DNA from 2 places in the Globicatella sanguinis genome. Region 1 is predicted to be linked to the other one. Evidence: predicted binding sites of a transcription regulator. Region 1 holds the regulator's gene; the other holds the start of a gene.
What was found. Region 1 encodes NrdR, which represses ribonucleotide reductase genes. Its sites were predicted from a motif close to ACACNATATATNGTGT; they were not measured.
Positions count from the first base shown of each region.

Region 1 (6,582 bases):
TAAACCAATGCCACGATGGTGACAAAAATACCTAATAACATAGGAAAGGCTAAGGTTAATTGTTTTTCACCAAAGACATAGACGCCTAAAATGACTATTTGGACGAATATACTGGTGAACAAAAGACTTTTAATAATTCTTAAAAAATCTTGTTGGTCTTGTGGATCAAATTTCATCGACTTAATGCCCTCTTTCTTTTTGGCGTAAATTCTCGCCATCTAATCTGACTTCGTGTGATAAGAATTTCACCCGCTCCATAATTCGTGCTGCCTTAATATTCTCCGTTGCATCACGGGTTTCTTGTAAATGGTAGACTAATTCATCCATTGAGAAATTGGACGTAAAGAAAGTCGGTAATTTCTCTTTCATACGGTATTCTAAGATGACACTTAACACATCATCGCGTAACCAAGCTGAATTACTTTCTGCACCAATATCATCTAACATTAAGATTTGGGGTTTCTTGACATCATCAATAATCGATTGCACCTGATTGGAGGTAATTGCTTCTTTAATCTCAGTCGCAAAGGTTGGATAATGTAACATCATCACTTTAATGCCTAGACGGGCTAATTCATTCCCTAATGCCCCTAAAATAAATGTCTTCCCTATCCCGAAAGGTCCGGCAATATATAAACCTTGGGCTTGATAAGGATTTTCTTTATATTGTCTCACAAACGAAACCACTTCAGACATTAACTGTTTTCTCGAAGCAGAATCCAAGTTTACATCATCAATCTTAGCATCACGCACATCCCGACTCATCATACGGTTATCAATGTATGAGCGCATTTTGCGTTCTTCTTGCATCCGTAAAAATTCAGGTGTTGGTTGATAAGCGATGTCAATATAATTTTGATTGATAAATAAGATGGGGGTATAACCTGGGTTTTTCCCCGGCTTACCTGCTTGATAAGCATCATATTCTAAGACAAACTCATTCAGTTTGGAAAGCGAATTTTGAATCATTTCTTGAGACACGGACTCATTATGTAAATGAACAAACTCTTGTACCGCTGGATGATTTAAAATATGACTCACTGTTTTTTTATATGTTTCATTAAAATGCGGTTCGTTTAAGAAGTTTTTTAATATTTCTTGAATGGTTTTCATTATTCATCCCGTCCTCTCTCAAATATTTGACCTAATTGACTACGTAAATCAACTTCCGATGGTTGTTCAACCGCTGGCGTATCGGTCGGCTGAGTATCCGATTGATTTTTTTGACTTTCTTGATTCTGTTGTGCCCAATAAGGCTGGCGCTCCGTTTTCTTTTGACGTTGATAGCTTTGATATGATTTATTATGATTTTGACGGTTTTCATATTGTTTTTGCTTCATCATACGATCTTTGGCTTTTTGATGAACAAAGGTCATTGCTTTCGCCACTGTGGTTAGCTGTTCTTGTTGCCATAAGTTAGCAATCCGTTCACTTTCACCTTTTTGAAAATCAGCACGATTCTCAATCATTAATAAATAATAGACTAAGAATGTTTGCACACTCTTTGGTAACTGCGAGCGCATCGCAATATTATGAACATACTGGATCTCATTACTAGAGACAAAACCATTTTTTGATTGCTTAATTTGTGTTAACAATACTTCGGGTGATACTTCTTCACACAGAGCCATGATTTCTAAATCAGCTTCTGAAAAATGAGGATACTGCTCTTTTAATGTTTGGATGGTCGTTTTTTTAACAATCTCTTTTGTTGGCTGTGACGAAGCGGGTGGAACATTGGTTGTTTGATGTTTATTCTTTTCGCTCATCCGTTGAGCAGCTAATTTTAACTCTTGATATTGAATAGCCGGTAACTCACTATCATAGCTTTCTAATAATAACTGACTAATCTGTTCTTCATCAAAGCCATATACTTTATGAATCGCCAATGTTTCTTGCTTTACCCTTGGCCCTAAAACTTGATGATCAATCCCCGCCCTAATTAATTTGCGCATTACTTGCATATAGTCAAAATCATCCACCACCGAGATAGAGGGTGGCTTTTGATCATGGTGTTGCAGATTATAACCATTTTTAGCTTCATAAGCTTGCGCTTGATAATCATTATGGATTGGCGTCATGATCGTTTCAAAGGAGACGGTCACTTCTTCGTATTCAGCCATTTCGATAGGAGCAACTTCCCATTGGCGCACTACTTCAAAAAATTCCACATCGCCTAATTGATTGATCAAGGCGTTACTTAATAAAGGATTGTCTAAAAAGTCTTTAATTAATAATGGGTATTGCATATCATAGAGCAACGTAGGATATAAAATCCCTTCACCCGTTTGTTTAAAGGTCTCAATTAAGCCGACTGCTTCTAAATGGAGGCGCGCATCATCGATTTTCCCTAACGAACCCGCGATATAAGGAAATAAACTCGAATGAACTTTTTGCGTTGAAATCTTTTGTTCATTGACCGGCTGTTGGAATAATAATAAATAAAAATTGACGGCATCCATCCCGATAATCGGTTGATACAATTGCACTAGGCTTTGCATTTGGATGGCCGACAGGGCTCCTTTATGTCTCACGATAAAGGGTTGGATTGGACTTTTTAATTCACTCATCGCTCTCTTGCACTTCACTTCGTGATTTCATCATGCTTTCCAATTCTTTCATAAACATTTCGCGTGATTGAAATTGACGGTAAACACTCGCAAAACGGATGTAACTGACTTCATCTAATTCTAACAGACGAGGCATCACATATTCACCGATTTGTTCGCTTGGAATCTCCGTGTCAGTATAATTACGGATATCATTTTCGACATCGGAGGCTAAACGTTCCATTTGTTCTCTCGTTATCGGACGTTTTTCTGCGGAACGAATAATCCCTCTTAATAATTTTTCGCGGCTAAATTCTTCACGAGTCCCATCCCGTTTGACTACAAGTAAAGGGGTGCGTTCCACTCGTTCATAAGTATTAAAACGGTACCCACAATTTAAACACTCACGACGACGGCGAATCGAAGTATCATCATCGACAGAACGTGAATCAATGACTTTTGTTTGTGAACTTTGACATTTTGGACATAGCATAAAAAGCGCTCCTCCTTTCTAAACACTGTTAGTTATTCCTATTGTAGCATATCTATACCGGCATTGACACTCTGAAAACCTCAGTTAGTTTCATGATAGTATGATGCGGTAGTGAAAGTTTTATGAGTTAAAAAATTGATTCTTAGACGCTTAGATTCAATAGATAGAGGTCATCTAACACTACCAATATTAAAAATAAATATTCAGTCAAAATATCATATTGCCTTCTGTTCGTCATCTAACGCAACAAATATTAAATATAAATATTGCCAAACTGGTCTGGTTGTCTAAATAACACTCCAATCAAATGGAAAAAAGCAAATAAGCTAGGCACAAAAGTCCATGAAAAGGCTAAATATAATAATCCTTGAACCCATTTGCCAGCGATAAATTTATGAACACCCAAGCCACCTAAAAAGAAAACTACTAAGAAATAAGTCCATTTACCAATCGCTTTACCATAAGGTGGGTACGGTGCTTGTTGATAGGGGTTCACCGGTTGTCCATATTGATTATATGTTTGATAGTGATTCATCTGTTGATAATAGCGTTTATTTCTGCGCTCATCTCTTCTTGACAAGATGAATAACACCACGAAAACAAATATTAAAAATAAAAAGTCCATCTTTTTTCTCCTTTTTGTCATGACAAGCACTGCACTTTGTTTGAATTTTGTGCTGTTAATCCTGTAATTTTCGTATAACTAAACTCATAAAATTGAGTTCGTATTTTAGCTTATTGATACCTATAACCTGTAGTTTCGATGTTGTGCTAGTTGTATTTAATCTATGTTGCGACGGTATGATAGTAATCCTCTTAAACCTTAAGTGCAACATTGTGGTAATAGTAATAACAAACCTCAATTGCGATATTAAGCCAGTAGTCTTAATAAACCTTAGTGGCGGAGCTATTACAATAGTCTTAACTATCCTCAGTTGAGACGGTGTGATAATTGCAGTATAAAGGTCGCTGTTTCGCCATAACGTTACTATTATGATTGGACCACCCATTACCTGATTATAATTCTTCTAATAACTGATCTATTTGACGGTATAAAGTGTCTAAGTCACCTTCATTATTAATGACGACGTCGGCTTTTTCCTTTTTAGCTTCTAAGGACCATTGGCTATTAATCCGTTGGTTGGCTTCTTGCTCTGTTAAGTGATTGCGATCCATTAGGCGTTGCAATTGGGTCATACGATTGACATAAACTAACCAAACTCGATCGACTTTTTGGTCATAACCTACTTCATACAACAATGGCACATCCACAAAGACAATCTCTGTTTCAGCTTTGGCGATTTGTTGGTCCATCCAATCCATAATCAAAGGATGTAACAAATGATTGAGTTGGTCGCGTTTTGCTTCATCCTTAAAAATAACACTGCCTAATAATTCCCGGTCTAATTGACCGTCACTTTTGACCATTTGGTGGCCGAAAGCATCAATCACTTTATCAATCCCAAGACTCATCGGTGCGACTACTGCTCGTGCCGCTTCGTCAGCATCAACGACCGTGTAGCCTTTTTGTCGCAGGTAATGCGAAACAGTTGATTTTCCGGTCGCAATACCACCGGTAATCCCAATTTTTTTCACCTCTATAACCCCTCCATTCTAGTTAAGGCTCTGATTAAATTCTAAGCCTCTTTAATGCATGCTACTGGCTGACAATGGCTACAAAAATGTGTCCCGCGGCCGGCAAATTGGATTTTACTGATTAATTGACCACAGCGTGGACACGGTTCTTCAGGTCGTCCATAAACTTGCAATTGTTCTTGATAGGTACCGGCTTCTCCTAATGAGTTTAAATACGTTCTCACGCTTGAACCACCGGCTTTGATGGCTGCCGCCATAATGTTTAAAATCGCATCATATAATTGTGCCACTTCTTGATCTGTTAAGCTGTTGGCTGGTCTAGTAGGATGGATTTTTGCTTCAAAGAGCACTTCGTCAGCATAAATATTACCCAACCCCGCCACGACTCTTTGATCTAAAAGTAATGGTTTGATTGGCTTTTTCAATTGACTTAATTGTGTTTTAAAAGTCGACAAATGGAATTGTTCCGCATTCGGTTCTGGCCCTAATTTACGTGCTAAGAAATAATCTTGTACGGCTTCAGGTGCGACTAATTCCATGCGACCAAATTTTCTTACATCGTGATAATGTAGTTGGCTACCATCATTAAAAAGAAAACGAACATGAGTATGCTTATCTTTAGTAGTCGGCACTTCATCAGCTGGGTAAAAATGGTATTTCCCTTCCATACGTAAATGTGAAATCATCGCCCAATCATCAAAGCGGAAAATTAAAAATTTTGCTCGTCTTTCAACCGTATTGATTTGTTGACCTTTTAAATGCTCAATCCAGTCTGATAAAGGTTGTTCGGTCACGATAATTCGATCCCAATCAATCACAATGTCCTGGATGACTTTCCCTTGCACCAAGTGAATTAGCCCTTGACGGACACTCTCGACTTCTGGTAATTCTGGCATCTTAAAACTCCTTTAGTAAAACCGCTCATTAAAGTCTTTATTTATGCTAAGCGGTACCCTCATATAATAATTTGATTCTATCAAAGGTTATTACTGTTATCAATGTTTCACCTGCATTTCCTTGATGTTACGGTCTATTTGATTTCAATATTTAGTAGCAATCACTATTTACCTTGTAGAAATTATGCTTCGTAGACAGATAGCCTTTTACATTGATTCAGCTAATTATCACGATGAGGCCGATTCATCGTGTAAATTGTAATGATACTTTAAGCCTTATTTTCTTCTATAAACCATAAAAGACAAGACCCATAATCAGTCTTGTCCATCATCTCTTTTATTTTAATTCATACCAGTTTTCACCTTGATTGGCTTCCACTTTTAATGGCACTGCTAATTCAACAGCCCCTTCCATTACTTCTGGCACTAACTCCGCTAGTCGTGCCATTTCTTCTGCTGGCGCTTCTAAAATTAACTCATCGTGCACTTGTAATAATAATTTGGCTTGTAAGTTTTCTTTCGTGATGGCCTCATCTAGGCGAATCATTGCGATTTTTATAATATCAGCAGCCGAACCTTGAATCGGTGAGTTCATCGCGGTTCTTTCAGCAAATGAGCGGATATTAAAGTTGGAAGAATGTATATCCGGTAAATAACGACGACGGTTAAACAAGGTCGTAACATAGCCATCTTCCTTGGCTTGTTTGACAATCTCTTTCATATACTCGGCTACCCCTGGATATTTATCAAAGTAGGTGTCGATAAATGTTTTCGCTTCTTTACGCGTGATGTTTAAGTTTTGTGATAAACCATAATCACTAATACCATAGACAATTCCAAAGTTAACAGCTTTCGCTTGGCGACGGTGATTGCTGGTAATCGGTTCATCTTCTGGTAAACCAAAGACACGGCGAGCGGTCGCTGAGTGGATGTCTTCATCATCGATAAAGGCTTGACGCATGTGCTCATCTTCTGAAATATGGGCTAACACGCGTAACTCAATTTGTGAATAATCCGCTCCCAATAATTGCCATCCTTCATGACTTGG
Region 1 is NZ_CP126962.1:2,078,268-2,084,849, reverse strand. Features, by position in the region: gene CYJ72_RS09265 (hypothetical protein) at 1-176, opposite strand, end outside; gene dnaI (primosomal protein DnaI) at 181-1,113, opposite strand; gene CYJ72_RS09255 (DnaD domain protein) at 1,113-2,570, opposite strand; gene nrdR (transcriptional regulator NrdR) at 2,563-3,042, opposite strand; gene CYJ72_RS09245 (TM2 domain-containing protein) at 3,296-3,667, opposite strand; gene coaE (dephospho-CoA kinase) at 4,060-4,638, opposite strand; gene mutM (DNA-formamidopyrimidine glycosylase) at 4,680-5,534, opposite strand; gene polA (DNA polymerase I) at 5,872-6,582, opposite strand, start outside.

Region 2 (6,582 bases), 970 kb from region 1:
CCTTGATAGCCAGCCTCTAGCGGCATGGGAGGATCTGGAAGTCTTTAGGGAGGCATTTCCTCCCGATAGCCAATCCAGTCTCGCTAGACGCCAGTACCATGCCGTTGCTCGCTATCAAGCATTCACTTCATCGCCTTTAGCTATCATTATGAAGACTGGCTTCAATCTACTATATTTCAATAACCAGCGATTGTCCCAAGAGCCTGGCGACTGCGTGTGTTATTGGAATAGTGTAAGATGGCTACTTTACCACTCCAATCATACTGACGAACGTATTTCCGCCCCACACGGCCATCTAATTTCTCTACTCTTCTTTTTCTTTCTTTTGTTTTAATTTGATTTGTTACCCAAGTTTTTAAATCGCCACCATTTAAGTCATAAGCACGGGCTTTAGCGATGTTTTCTGCTCCTGTTGTACTCCATCCTAACGGTCGCGAACTTAAACGAGCACTTAACCAATGGCTGACGTGACCTTCGGCACTACAACCGATATATTGAGGGTCCCTTTGTCTTTGAATAGAATCCCAATTTCCTATCAGATAGCGACGGACCTTTTGAAGCGTTTGTTTCGAAGAGTCGGGTAGCGACGGATCGCTGAGTCGCACTTCGAAGTAGTCCTGTAAATAGCCTTTTTCACCTGTATAAAGCCAACGATGTAAAGTGGCGTATAAATGATTATTACTGATACCAACACATGCCTGACGAAGGTATTTAACCGTATGATAAGGGTCAAGAACAAAGCGTGTTTGAGTCGGTAAATAGTCCAACCCTTTCTTAATCCAGTGAGCCCCGTCTCCACTTAAATAAAGGGTCGGACAGGCTGCTAAATCGTATTGTTGGTCGAGATAGTAATAAACATCTTCCCACAATTCCTCGCTATCTTCGTATAAGCCTGTGAAGATGCGACTAATATTTAATTCTTTTCGGTCACTTGATTCTAAATTTTCTTTGTATCCTTCGTGAACATACGCCAAGCGCATTTCCCGATTCTTTCCATCTTGATAAGCTACATGGTCTTCATCAGCTTCAATATATAAGCAGTCTACCTGACGCTTTGCTTCCACCGATAACGCAACAGAATCCGGACTATACTTATGCACAATATTCTTGACTGTCTGGCGACTATAAATCCCGATATGTTCGAAGCTATCAATGGTCTCTTGATAAGAATGCTTACTAGCCTTCTCGTAAATGGATGCTTCTAGATTGACATCCATGCGCTGATGAGGTGTGAGCGATAAGAAATCATCCAATAAATAACAGAACTCACCCGTTTGTTTATCTTTGTAATAACGTCTTGAAAGTTTAATGTCACCAATCAGTGTGGAGATTGTTTTCTCATCATCGCTACGATGAACGCTGTATCTTGCTTTTCTTCCAGGACTTTCAAAGATTGATTCCTCAATTGTTTTACAGAGATCTTCGGCTAAATCAACTGAGAGTTGACGCATCGTATCGCTAATAGTTTTGATGCATGTTGAAAAATCTACTTCACCTTGAATCGCTTGATTATATAAATCTGCCATCATTTCATTAATTTTTTGCATAATTTGTGTTATAATACTCATGGATAATCCTCTACCTTTCTGTGTGTTTAGACTACTTACAGTATAGCAGAGGATTATCTTTTTTGCTTTTAGCTGACCAACAGTTATTTTACACTAAGATAATATACCAACACTACTAAACAGATACCTGCCAAATAAACAATCGTAAAATAAGGTTTACGTATTTTATGACGAAAAAGAAACATTCCTACTAATCCTCCAAGTCCACCACCAAAAAATCCCATGGCTAATAAGGTCTGCTCCGAGATCCTTTGCGCGTTTTTAATAGCCATCCATTTATCCTATAACATTGCGAACAGTAAACTGACATTTAGGATGATTAAATATAAAATGAAAAAACTTTGAGCATTTAGATGGTTAAAAAAATACTCGAACAAGTTAGTTGTTAATAAAATGATGTTTTCCAATAGATTTCCTCTCTTTAATAAAAATATTATTCTATTATGCCATAATCATGTTAAGCTTAAAAGTCCGTATGGCCAATCACAATTATTCATTATAGCAATTCATTTGCAACAAATTTTCTCTAAGTAAGCTATTATTAGAGATACCTTTTAACTACTGCTTTATATTTTTTTGATGTGATTAAACTGAGTAATGTGGCTCAACCATACTATTTGACCAAGATTCATAACAATAAAAAAACTCGACTATTAGTCTAATAACTAATTAATCGAGTCAATCTAAATTTTATTGATTTATATCGCTAATTTTTCTAAGCGATCAGGTCTAAAGCCAAAGAATGGTTCTTCGCCTTCAATTTCTACTACTGGTAAAGATTGGAAGCCCATTTCCTTAATTTTATTTAATGCATCTTCATTTTCGTAAACATCAATCATTGTATATTCTACAGAATTATCTTCTAAGAATTTTTTGGTGAAATTACATTGCATACAATTTGGTTTTGAATAAACAGTTACAGTTTTCATAATCCACTCTCTTTCCGTCGATGTGATTATCGACTAATTGTCAATGACTATATACTACCCTATCTTTACTGCTATTGCAACTATATATTGTGTTTAAATTTTCCTTGAACACTAAATATAGTGTTTTTTGTGAAATTTGAGTGCTTATCAAAATTAATAATACTAAATTTCATACATTTAAAATTATCCGAAACCGATTATAACAGGCTTAAAATTTAAACTAAATACAATTCGAATAATTCTATTTTGTAAGATATTAACTTGTCTTAACTAAGTTATTTATTGATTAAAAATAGGGAGTGGACCAGACTTAGAAAATCGAATAGTTTTCGCTTCATCTGTTCACCCCCACTTAACTAATACGCTATAAAATAACAAGCACTCAGTTAGCTAAATTAATCAAGTTTAAGCCAGTCTCTCAAAGATAAATTGTTAAATGATTAATTACATATCCATAATATTTTTAATCACGATAATAAACATATTTTAATTAAATAAACCATTCAGGTGGAACACTATTATCAGGTATATCTTTTGTTTGATAATATTTTGCCGGTATTCCAACAGCAGTCACATTTTGAGGTACTGACTTTAACACCACAGCACCGGCACCTACTTTAGCACCTTGTCCAATAGTAATATTTCCTAAAACCGTTGCGCCTGCCCCTAAAATCACATCTGATTCAACAGTTGGATGCCGTTTGATACCTTTCTCCTTACCGGTCCCCCCTAAAGTTACACCGTGAAAAACCGTTACACGATTGCCAATGATGGCTGTTTCACCTATTACGACTCCGGTACCATGGTCAATAAATAGATGATGCCCAATTTGAGCACCTGGATGAATATCGATACCCGTCTTAGTTTTGGCTCTTTCGGAGACCCAACGAGCTAAAAATAAATGGTGATGACGATATAGCCAATGACTCAAGGTATGATAACGTCTCGCTTTAATGCCTGGAAATAATAGGAAAGCTTGTATCACACTATTACAAGAAGGATCTTGCTGATAAGCCCACCTGGCTTCTTCCCACCAAAATTTAAATACTTTAAGCATTAAAGAGTCCAGCAGATAAGTAACGCTCACCTGTATCTGGTAAAACTGTTACCACTGTTTTTCCATATCCTAATTCTTTTGCTAATTCAGTGGCTGCAAAGACATTAGCACCTGAGGAAATTCCAACTAACAATCCTGCTGTTTTAGCTAATGATTTAGTCGTTTCAATCGCATCTTCATTAGAAACGGTAAAAATACGATCTACAGCGTCAGCTCTATAATTATCAGGCACGAAATTTGCTCCAATTCCTTGAATTTTATGAGGACCCGCATTTCCTTCACTTAACATTGGTGAAGCAGTCGGTTCTACTGCCCAAACAATCGTTTCAGCATTTGCTTCTTTTAAAGTTAATCCTGTTCCTGAAACAGTTCCACCGGTCCCTACACCAGCCACAAAACCGTCTACTTGTTCTAAGTCTTTTAAAATTTCTTTACCCGTTGTTTCTCGATGTGCTTTAATATTCGCTTCATTAGTGAATTGTCCAAAAATAGGTGCCGATAATTCCTCAGCTAAAGCTTCTGCTTTGGCAGTAGCACCCTTCATTCCTTCTGAACCAGGAGTTAATACTAACTCCGCCCCATACGCCGCCATTAAGTTTCGACGTTCAATCGTCATAGTTTCTGGCATTACTAAAATAACTTTGATTCCTAATGCAGCCCCCATCATAGCTAAAGCGACTCCAGTATTTCCACTAGTTGCCTCAATAATAGTGCCACCCGTTTTTAAGACTCCTTTATCTAATAAATCTTGTAAAATAAATTTCGCAGCACGATCTTTAATACTTGCACTTGGGTTAAAACTTTCTACTTTAACATAAATATCAGCACGATCTTGATTTGGATTAGCTAACTTTACTAAAGGTGTATTTCCTATTGTTTCGATAATGTTCTCAAATAACATATAAAATTTCCTCCTAATAGAACCCAATACTTTTCGAATATTATCAACGTAATAATTGGATTTTCAATAATTCATAAGCAGTATTATGCCATATCTCTTTATGATTATAAAGTAAAATGCTTGTTAGAATGAATTGATTTTTATAGCCGATAAAATAATCGCTACACCCGCTAATACTGATCCAATCACTAAGAACATAAGATTCGATCATATATAAGAAGTATTTAATATTACCAACATTACTTGACAAAAAGCCTAAAAATGATTGATTACAATACCCATTTTCTGCCCCATTTTAAAATGAAGGTATAAAAAAAGACTGATGACAAAGTTAATTTTAACTCGTCAAGCAGTCTATAAAGTCTATTGTTGTTGCATTTTCATACTATTTAAAATTTGTTGAACTTTTTTCTTAGATGGTTTTTGACCCATTTGCATCATCATTTGTGTAATCATACGTTCATCAATTGGTGGGTTTTCTTTAAAGTAATTCATCATATAACGACGAGCAGCAAAAAAGCCTCCAACGAAACCAGCGATAATACCAATTACAACAATAATTAACCATGCCCATGTTGGTAGCATACTATTCCCTCACTTTCCTAACTAAATACATTATATATAATACTAAAGAATGATTAAAAATAAAAGTAATAATCTAATTAATCCTCATTATGACGATTATGAATACGTTTTTCCTTTTGAATTGCTTTTAATTTATCAGGAGTAACATCATTTCCTTCTTCATCAACGATTTTTAATCCTTCAATATGATTTCTAAAACCTTTACGTAAATTTTGTAAATATTCTTCTCTCAGAATAGATTGTTCTTTTAATTCAGCTTCAGTCAAACCATGTTCTTTCTTCTTTTTTGATAATTCATTAATTCGACGCAATTTCTCTTCGCTTAACAAAATGTTCCCTCCTAACTATAAAAAAAGACTCACCGAAGTGAGTCGTGAAGCGGGTGACGAGAATCGAACTCGCGACAACAGCTTGGAAGGCTGTAGTTTTACCACTAAACTACACCCGCATCGACGGTCCCGACGGGATTTGAACCCGCGATCTCCTGCGTGACAGGCAGGCATGTTAACCCCTACACCACGGAACCAATTGCGGGGGTAGGATTCGAACCTACGACCTTCGGGTTATGAGCCCGACGAGATGCCAGCTTCTCCACCCCGCGATGTTATTATAGATAAGGAGGATGTGGGATTCGAACCCACGCACGCTTTTACACGCCTGACGGTTTTCAAGACCGTTCCCTTCAGCCGGACTTGGGTAATCCTCCATCAGCTTCTTTACTTTCATTCAATGATCCGTACGGGATTCGAACCCGTGTTACCGCCGTGAAAGGGCGGTGTCTTAACCACTTGACCAACGGACCGTCTGACGGGGAAGAAGGGATTTGAACCCTCGCGCCGGTTTACCCGACCTACACCCTTAGCAGGGGCGCCTCTTCAGCCTCTTGAGTACTTCCCCATTAACCAAGTTTAATACTTTTTTTATTCAAAAAAGATGGGCCTAAATGGATTCGAACCCGTGTTACCGCCGTGAAAGGGCGGTGTCTTAACCACTTGACCAACGGACCGTCTGACGGGGAAGAAGGGATTTGAACCCTCGCGCCGGTTTACCCGACCTACACCCTTAGCAGGGGCGCCTCTTCAGCCTCTTGAGTACTTCCCCATTAACCAAGTTTAATACTTTTTTTATTCAAAAAAGATGGGCCTAAATGGATTCGAACCATCGACCTCACCCTTATCAGGGGTGCGCTCTAACCAACTGAGCTATAGGCCCGTTGTCGCTTTAAGCGGGTGACGAGAATCGAACTCGCGACAACAGCTTGGAAGGCTGTAGTTTTACCACTAAACTACACCCGCATCTTCTCTTAATTGCGGGGGTAGGATTCGAACCTACGACCTTCGGGTTATGAGCCCGACGAGATGCCAGCTTCTCCACCCCGCGATATTGGTAAAGGAGGATGTGGGATTCGAACCCACGCACGCTCTTACACGCCTGACGGTTTTCAAGACCGTTCCCTTCAGCCGGACTTGGGTAATCCTCCATATGATACGTTTGATATGCTTTTATCCTTTTCTCTTGTCCTACAAGACATGGACCTTGCAG
Region 2 is NZ_CP126962.1:423,057-429,638, forward strand. Features, by position in the region: gene CYJ72_RS01705 (ISLre2 family transposase) at 177-1,568, opposite strand; gene CYJ72_RS01710 (DUF1294 domain-containing protein) at 1,652-1,840, opposite strand; gene nrdH (glutaredoxin-like protein NrdH) at 2,267-2,497, opposite strand; gene epsC (serine O-acetyltransferase EpsC) at 2,988-3,554, opposite strand; gene cysK (cysteine synthase A) at 3,547-4,455, opposite strand; gene CYJ72_RS01730 (YneF family protein) at 4,819-5,040, opposite strand; gene CYJ72_RS01735 (DUF896 domain-containing protein) at 5,118-5,369, opposite strand; tRNA gene CYJ72_RS01740 (tRNA-Gly) at 5,418-5,488, opposite strand; tRNA gene CYJ72_RS01745 (tRNA-Asp) at 5,494-5,566, opposite strand; tRNA gene CYJ72_RS01750 (tRNA-Met) at 5,569-5,641, opposite strand; tRNA gene CYJ72_RS01755 (tRNA-Ser) at 5,657-5,746, opposite strand; tRNA gene CYJ72_RS01760 (tRNA-Glu) at 5,771-5,842, opposite strand; tRNA gene CYJ72_RS01765 (tRNA-Ser) at 5,849-5,937, opposite strand; tRNA gene CYJ72_RS01770 (tRNA-Ser) at 6,053-6,141, opposite strand; tRNA gene CYJ72_RS01775 (tRNA-Ile) at 6,179-6,252, opposite strand; tRNA gene CYJ72_RS01780 (tRNA-Gly) at 6,265-6,335, opposite strand; tRNA gene CYJ72_RS01785 (tRNA-Met) at 6,348-6,420, opposite strand; tRNA gene CYJ72_RS01790 (tRNA-Ser) at 6,431-6,520, opposite strand; tRNA gene CYJ72_RS01795 (tRNA-Ile) at 6,571-6,582, opposite strand, start outside.
Region 2: the regulator NrdR is predicted to act here: its motif matches at 2,575-2,590, upstream of nrdH (glutaredoxin-like protein NrdH).